2 regions of the Martelella mediterranea DSM 17316 genome follow, and region 1 is predicted to be linked to the other one. Evidence: riboswitches for the same ligand, from Rfam matches in the RefSeq annotation. Region 1 holds a riboswitch; the other holds the start of a gene.
What was found. A riboswitch is a leader RNA that binds a small molecule or an ion and turns the genes downstream of it on or off. The one in region 1 is predicted to bind S-adenosylmethionine.
Positions count from the first base shown of each region.

Region 2: linked by a shared signal. The riboswitch ahead of Mame_RS20535 (homoserine O-succinyltransferase) and the one ahead of Mame_RS09980 (O-succinylhomoserine sulfhydrylase) in region 1 are both predicted to bind S-adenosylmethionine.

Region 1 is NZ_CP020330.1:2,138,023-2,141,650, reverse strand. Features, by position in the region: gene Mame_RS09995 (MFS transporter) at 1-494, opposite strand, end outside; gene Mame_RS09990 (YggT family protein) at 897-1,187, shown strand; gene Mame_RS09985 (2'-deoxycytidine 5'-triphosphate deaminase) at 1,228-2,316, opposite strand; SAM riboswitch at 2,387-2,464, shown strand; gene Mame_RS09980 (O-succinylhomoserine sulfhydrylase) at 2,499-3,628, shown strand, end outside.
Region 2 is NZ_CP020330.1:4,398,460-4,402,087, reverse strand. Features, by position in the region: gene Mame_RS20545 (YdcF family protein) at 1-424, opposite strand, end outside; gene Mame_RS20540 (aldose epimerase family protein) at 452-1,489, opposite strand; gene Mame_RS20535 (homoserine O-succinyltransferase) at 1,547-2,491, opposite strand; SAM riboswitch at 2,544-2,621, opposite strand; gene Mame_RS20530 (LysE family translocator) at 2,661-3,293, opposite strand; gene Mame_RS20525 (heavy-metal-associated domain-containing protein) at 3,442-3,628, shown strand, end outside.

The sequences.
Region 1 (3,628 bases):
CCAGCGACCGGGCCGACGATCGAGGCGATCTGCCAGGACGAGGAGTTCCAGGCGATCGCATTGGCGAGATCCTTCTCCGGCACCAGGTTCGGCGCGAGCGACTGCAGTGCCGGGCCGGAAAAGGCGCGTTCCGTACCAAAGAGCGCCAGAAGCGCGAACACAGGCCAGGGCGAGAACAGGCCGAGCACTGTGATCGCCAGAAGGCAGGCGGCGCAGGCGGTGGCCACCGCAAAGCAGATCGCCGCGATCATCCGGCGGTTGTAGCGGTCGGCGACAGTGCCGGTCACCAGCGTCAAAAGCAACGCCGGCAGAAACTGGAACAGGCCGATCAGACCGAGATAGAAGGCGTTTCCGGTCTCGTCATACATCTGCCAGCCGACGGCGACGGACACGATCTGAACCGCGAACGTGCCGAGAAACCGCGAGAAGAAATAGAGCGAATAGCCTTTGTGGCGGAAGGCATCGAAGCGTGCGCCGGACTGGGACAGGGTCATCTTATACCAAGGACCGATGATTAGAACCCATATGACCGGAGCGCTTTTGAAAGCCGGCTAGGCGAAAGCCGCAGTCGTAGCCATAGCTACGGCGAGGACTTTCAACGACGCAGGCTTTCAAAAGCGCCCGGCCCTGAAAGGGTGCGGCTGGAATGGCCCCCGAGGGCGTCAAAATCCTCGCGCGATGCTCAAGCATCGCTCTGCGGTGTTTTCCTACTCGGATAGCCATTCCAGCGCGCATCATATGGGTCCTAATCATCGGTCCTTGGTATTAGATAAGCTTTCGGGAGACACATTGCGCTGAGGGCGCAACCGGCAATAAATACCGGACAAAACCCGCCGCCCCTTGCTCGTTTAGAATTGAATGTCTAAATGTTTGCAAGGAAAAAACGGGAGTCCTTCATGATCGCGCTGTTCGAGACGATTTACTACGCACTTGAAATCTATAAGTGGGTGATCATCGCCAGCGCCATTTTCTCCTGGCTCTACGCTTTCAACATCATCAATGCACACAGCCCGTTCATCAACTCGATCGGGCGCGGGCTCTACGCGGTCACCGAGCCGGTCTACCGGCCGATCCGCAATTTCCTGCCCAATCTCGGCGGGATCGACATCTCGCCGGTGATCGTGCTTCTGATCGTGTTCTTCCTGCAGCGCCTGATCCTCACCGGCGTCATGCCGCGGCTCTACTGAGCACGGCCGCAAGGCCTGCCGCAACGCAGAATTGATCCGCTCATCCGGCCTTGAAGTGCTTGGAAAGCTTCAGGCCCTGCGCCTGATAGTTTGAGCCGAGGCCCGCGCCATAAAGGGTCTCGGGCATTTCCAGCATGTTCTCATAGATCAGCCGGCCGACGATCTGTCCGTGTTCGAGGATGAACGGCACCTCGTGGCTGCGCACCTCCAGCACCGCCCGCGCGCCCTTGCCGCCGGCGCCCGCATGGCCGAAGCCGGGATCGAAAAAGCCGGCATAATGCACCCGGAATTCGCCCACCAGCGGATCGAACGGCGTCATCTCGGCGGCACAGAGCGGCGGCACGTGAACGGCCTCGCGCGAGACCAGAATGTAGAATTCATCCGGATCGAGGATCAGTTCGCCCTTGCCGCGGCCATGGATCGGCTCCCAGAAATCGAGAATGTCGTAACCGGCCTTGCGGTCGACATCGATCACGCCGGTATGGTGCTTGCCGCGATAGCCGACCAGCCCCTCGCCCGCCAGATCGATCGACAGCGCGATCCCGCCGCCGGAGACATTCGGCATCTCGCTCGCCACCAGCGTCTCGCGCTCATGGAGCGCCAGAAGCGCTGCCTCGGTGAGAACGGATTGCCCCGTGCGGAAGCGGATCTGCGACAGCCGCGATCCCTGTCGGACGATGATCGGGAAGGTGCGCGGCGAGATTTCGAGATAGAGCGGGCCCTCGTAGCCGGCCGGGATGATGTCGAATTCCTGGGCGTAATCGGAGATCACCCGGGTGAAGATATCGAGGCGGCCGGTGGAGCTTTTCGGATTGGTCGAGGCCGACAGCCCGTCCTTAAGCTTCAACGCCTCCATCAGTTCCACGATATAGACGCAGCCGGTCTCCAGCACCGCGCCCTCGGTAATGTCGATCTCATGCATGCTGAGGCGGGACAGCTTGTCCTCGACCTTGTGGCCGGGCCCGGGCAGGAAGCTTGCGCGGACGCGATAGGCCTTCGCGCCGAGCCGCAGATCGAGGCTCGCGGGCTGGATCTGGTCGTGATCGCGCGGTGCGCCGGCGATCAGATTTCCGTTCTCAAACAGGCTGGCGATCGCGCGATCTGCCAGAATTCCGGGCTTTTGTGACATGTTTTGCTCCTGTCGGGCGACAAAACCAAGCTTTCAGAATTGACGCAAGCGCTTATAGGGATTATGCCGCCTTTATACCCGTGGTGATTTGGCCGGTCGGCTTGCAGCCACGTTAAACAACTAGCTAAAAGGCCGGGTGAACCGGTCCCTTGGCGACCGGTTTTTTTGTTTGGAGAGATATGATGAAAAAGTCCTGGCGTCCTCAGACCAAGCTCGTTCACGGCGGCAGCCTCCGTTCGCAGTATGGCGAAATGTCGGAGGGCATCTTCCTCACCCAGGGCTTTCTCTACGAGAATTCCGCCGCCGCCGAGGCCCGTTTCAAGGGCGAGGAAGAAGGCTTCATCTACGCCCGCTACGGCAGCCCGACCAATGCGATGTTCGAGCAACGCATGTGCGCGCTGGAAGGTGCGGAGGATGCCCGCGCCACCGCCTCCGGCATGGCCGCCGTTTCCGCCGCGATCCTGTGCCAGTTGAAGGCCGGCGATCATATCGTCGCGGCCCGCGCGCTGTTCGGCTCCTGCCGCTGGGTGGTCGAAACGCTGGCCCCGAAATACGGCATCGAATGCACGCTGGTTGATGGCCGCGACCTTGCCAACTGGGAAGCCGCGATCCGGCCGAATACCAAGCTGTTCTTCCTCGAAAGCCCCACCAACCCGACGCTGGAAGTGGTCGATATCGCCGGCGTCGCGGCACTCGCCAAACAGGCCGGCGCGCGCACCGTGGTCGACAATGTGTTCGCCACGGCGCTCTACCAGAAGCCGCTGGAACTTGGCGCCGACATCGTGGTCTATTCCGCGACCAAGCATATCGACGGTCAGGGCCGGGTCCTTGGGGGTATCGTGCTGTCGTCGAAGGAATGGATCGAGGAAGAGCTGCAGGATTATTTCCGCCATACCGGCCCCGCGCTCTCCCCGTTCAATGCATGGCTGCTCTTGAAGGGGCTCGAAACCTTCCCGCTCCGCGTGCGCCAGCAGACGGAAAGCGCGGGCCGGATCGCCGATTTCCTGGCCGACCAGAAACAGGTCGCCCGCGTCATCTATCCCGGCCGCGACGACCATCCGCAGGCCGATATCGTGAAGAAGCAGATGGCCGCCGGCTCCACCCTGATCGCCTTTGAGCTGAAGGGCGGCAAGGAGGCGGCATTCGCGCTGCAGGACAAGCTCGACATCGTCTCGATCTCCAACAATCTCGGCGATGCCAAGAGCCTGATCACCCATCCGGCGACCACGACGCACAAGAACCTCGCGGAGGAAGCCCGCCTCGAACTTGGCATCACCGGCGGCACCATCCGGTTCTCGGCCGGCATCGAGGA
Region 2 (3,628 bases), 2.3 Mb from region 1:
CGGGCGCGGCCTCGCCATGGATATTGCCCGACAGCGAATTATCGCCGCCGGTCACCAGGATTTTCATCGCCGGATAGAGCCGCGCGAGCCTGAGCGCCTCGATATAACGGTCGCCTGCGCTGGAGAAGACATAGGTGCCGCGCCGCGCCGAAATGCCGGTGCTGATGCCGCCGCCGAGCACGATTGCAAGGGCAGGCGGCGCCTCAAGTTCCGGTCGGGGAAAACGGTTCTCTAGGCCCGCCATCAGCATTGCCCCGGCCGTGGTGAAACAGGCGATGCCGAGCGTAATGGCCGCGAGCGCGGCGAAAACTGCTGCCGCCGCGCTCCACGAAAAGGCGAGGCAGACGAGCGCGGCCAACATTGTCAGGAAAGCGAAGGCAAGCGGCTGGAAGATCATCCAGAACAGTTTTGAAACGACAAACATCCGGCCGCGATTCCAGACCCGGCGGCTTTACGCCGGGGCCTTCTTGGTCTCGCTCTTGCGGAAGACATAGTCCGTCTCCTGCCGAAGCGTCTCGCCCGGGCGCAGGATGGCGTTGGGAAAACCCTTATGGTTGACGGCGTCGGGCCAGACCTGGGTTTCGAGACAGAAGCCGGCGAACGGGCCATAGGGAAAGCCGCTCAGCCCTTCGGGCGTCTCGTCCAGCTTGAAGGCGGTGTAGAACTGCACGCCGGGTTCGGTGGTCAGCACGTCCATGGTGACGCCGGAGGACGGCGCGCGCACGCTGATCACCGGGCGCTTTTCCATGCGCTCCGATGACAGGCAGAAATTATGGTCGAACAGCACCTGCCGCCCGTTCGGATATTCCCGTTTCATCGGCTGGGGCTTGCGGAAATCGAACGGCGTGCCGGAGACCGGCGCCAGTTCGCCGGTCGGGATCTGGCGCTCATCGGTCGGCAGGTAATGCTCGGCGGTGATCATGATCTGGTGTTCCAGCGTATCCGTGCCATTGCCGAGATTGAAATAGCTGTGATTGCAGATATTAGCGATTGTCGGCTTGTCGGTGGTGGTTTCGTAGACCACCGAGAACACGCCGCGCGGCTTGAGCTGAAAATGGGCGCGGATCGTGCAATTGCCCGGAAAGCCGCCGCGGCCGTCGCGGTCCACGATCTTCAGCGTCACCCGATCCTCGCCGATCTCCTCGAATTCCCAGAGGCTGACGCCGGTGCCGTCGCTGCCGCCGTGGAGATTGGTGACGCCGTTTTCATTGCGGTCGACTTGGTATTCCGTGCCGTCGATGGTGAAGCGGCCATCGGCGATGCGGTTGGAGGAGCGTCCGGGCGTCGCGCCGAAATAGGGCGAATAGTCGAGATAGTGCTCGAACGTGTCGAAGCCCAGCACCAGCGCGTGCGGGTGGCCGTCCAGGCGCAGGTCCTGCACCACCGCGCCCCAGTTCAGGATATTGGCGGTCAGTCCGCCGCCGGAGATCGTGACCCGTTCTACCGCCTGTCCGTCTCGGGTTTTTCCGAAGTCCTGGGGCGTGTTCATTGCTTTTCTCCGCGATATGTCATTGCGGCGCGATACTGCGCCGGAAAGGGGAGGGCTTCAAGCGCCCTCCCGATCGATCTGTCGGTCGATCCCGATTTCTTCCAGATGATAGGGCGTGGTCTGGTAGACCTCGTTGATCCAGTTGCCGAACAAGAGATGGGCATGCGAGCGCCAGCGGTTCTGCGGCGTGCGCGCCGGGTCGTCGCCGGGGAAATAATTGTGCGGCAGGTCGACCGGTACGTTGGCTTCGACATCGCGCCGGTATTCATCGCCAAGCGAGTTCGAATCATATTCGATATGGTTGAACATGTAGAGCCGGTTGGCGAATTCCTCGTGCGCCAGGCACGGCCCGACCTCGTCGGAATCGATCAGGATTTCCATGCCGGAAGCACTCGCCAGTTCCGCGCGCCGCACCTCGGTCCAGCGCGACACCGGAACCTGGAAATCGTCGGAAAAGCCGTTGAGATAGATCGAGGACGGCTTCAGGTTCTGGTGGCGATAGATGCCGAAGGCCTTCTTGTCGAGAAGATGCTTGGCGACGCCGTGAAAGTGATAGGCCGCCGCCATCGCGCCCCAGCAAATATTCATCGTCGAATGGCAATGGGTGGTCGTCCAGTCGAGGATTTCCTTCAGCTCATCCCAATAGGTGACCTCCTCGAAGGCGAGTGTCTCGATCGGCGCGCCGGTGATGATGAAGCCGTCGAACTTGCGGTCCGCAACCTCGTCCCAGGTATTGTAGAACGACAGAAGATGCTCGATCGGCGTGTTCTTGGCCTTGTGGCCGCCGACGCGGATCAGCGACAGCTCGATCTGCAGCGGCGAGGCGCCGAGCAGGCGCGCGAACTGCAGCTCGGTCTTGATCTTGTTCGGCATGAGATTGAGCAGCCCGAAGTGCAGCGGGCGGATATCCTGCCGCTCCGCAACCGTTTCCGTCTTGACCCGCACGCCTTCCGCAATCAGCGTTTCATAGGCGGGCAGTGTGTCTGGAATCTTGATAGGCATGTTCACATCCATACAAACAGAAAACCGGCCGCGCACAAATCGCAGGCCGGGGGCTTCCGCTCGCTCGGCCCTTTAGCGACTTGTTTAACGTGGCTGCAAGCCGGCCGGCCAAATCACCACGAGGAAGAAGTCAATAGCGCCGCACGGGGCAGGCGTCAATATTCCCGGCTTACGACGCCGCCCGTCGCCATGCCGCCGTGGCAATGCCCATGGCCATCAGCGCGCCGCCGCCGAGGTGGGGCAGAAGGGCGGTGACGACCGGGGAGGCGAGCTTTTTCCGAAGCCTGTCGGCGGCAAGCGCATAGGCCAGCGCGTTGAGCGCGGCGAGGGTGACGAAGGTCGAAATCAGGATGGCGAATTGCGGCGCGAGCGGCGCTTCCGGCTTCACGAATTGCGGCACGAAGGCGATGAAGAACACGATCGATTTCGGGTTGAGAGCGGTCACCATCAGGGCATGGGTGAAGACATGCCGGGGCGGGAGGGCGGCTTCCGACGCCGAGGGCACGGCATCGCCGACGCCCTTGCTGCGAAACAGCTTGAAGCCGAGATAGACGAGATAGGCCGCGCCGATCCATTTCAGCACCATGAACAGTTGCGCCGAGGCCAGCACCAGCGCGCCGAGGCCGGCCAGCGAGGCGGTCATGGCGATGAAATCGCCGAGCGCGACGCCCGCGACCGTCGCCAGCGCCACCCGCCGGCCCTGGCTCAAGGCATAGCTCAGCACCAGCAGCACCGTCGGCCCAGGGATCAGCAGCAGCGCTGTCGAGGCGGCGGCAAAGGCGAGCCAGATATGCAGGTCCATGGTGTTTTACCTCCTGTTTCCGCAAGCAAAGACAGAGCTTCCGGCGGTTTTCAAGCGCGGTGACAAGAAAAATCAACGGATCGCTCTTGACCTTCCAGCAACTGGAAGCCCCATCTCTGCCGCAACAGGTTCCAGAAGGAGAATGTCAATGACCGAGACCTTGAAGATTGAAGGCATGGGCTGCGGTGGCTGCATAACGACCGTGACCAAGGCGCTTTCCGCTGTGCCGGGCATTTCCGACGTGGATGTCAGCCTCGAGAAACACGAGGCGCGGTTTGCTTTAAATGCGCCGGCAACGCGCGAGCAGGCTGTAAAGGCCGTCGAGGATGCCGGCT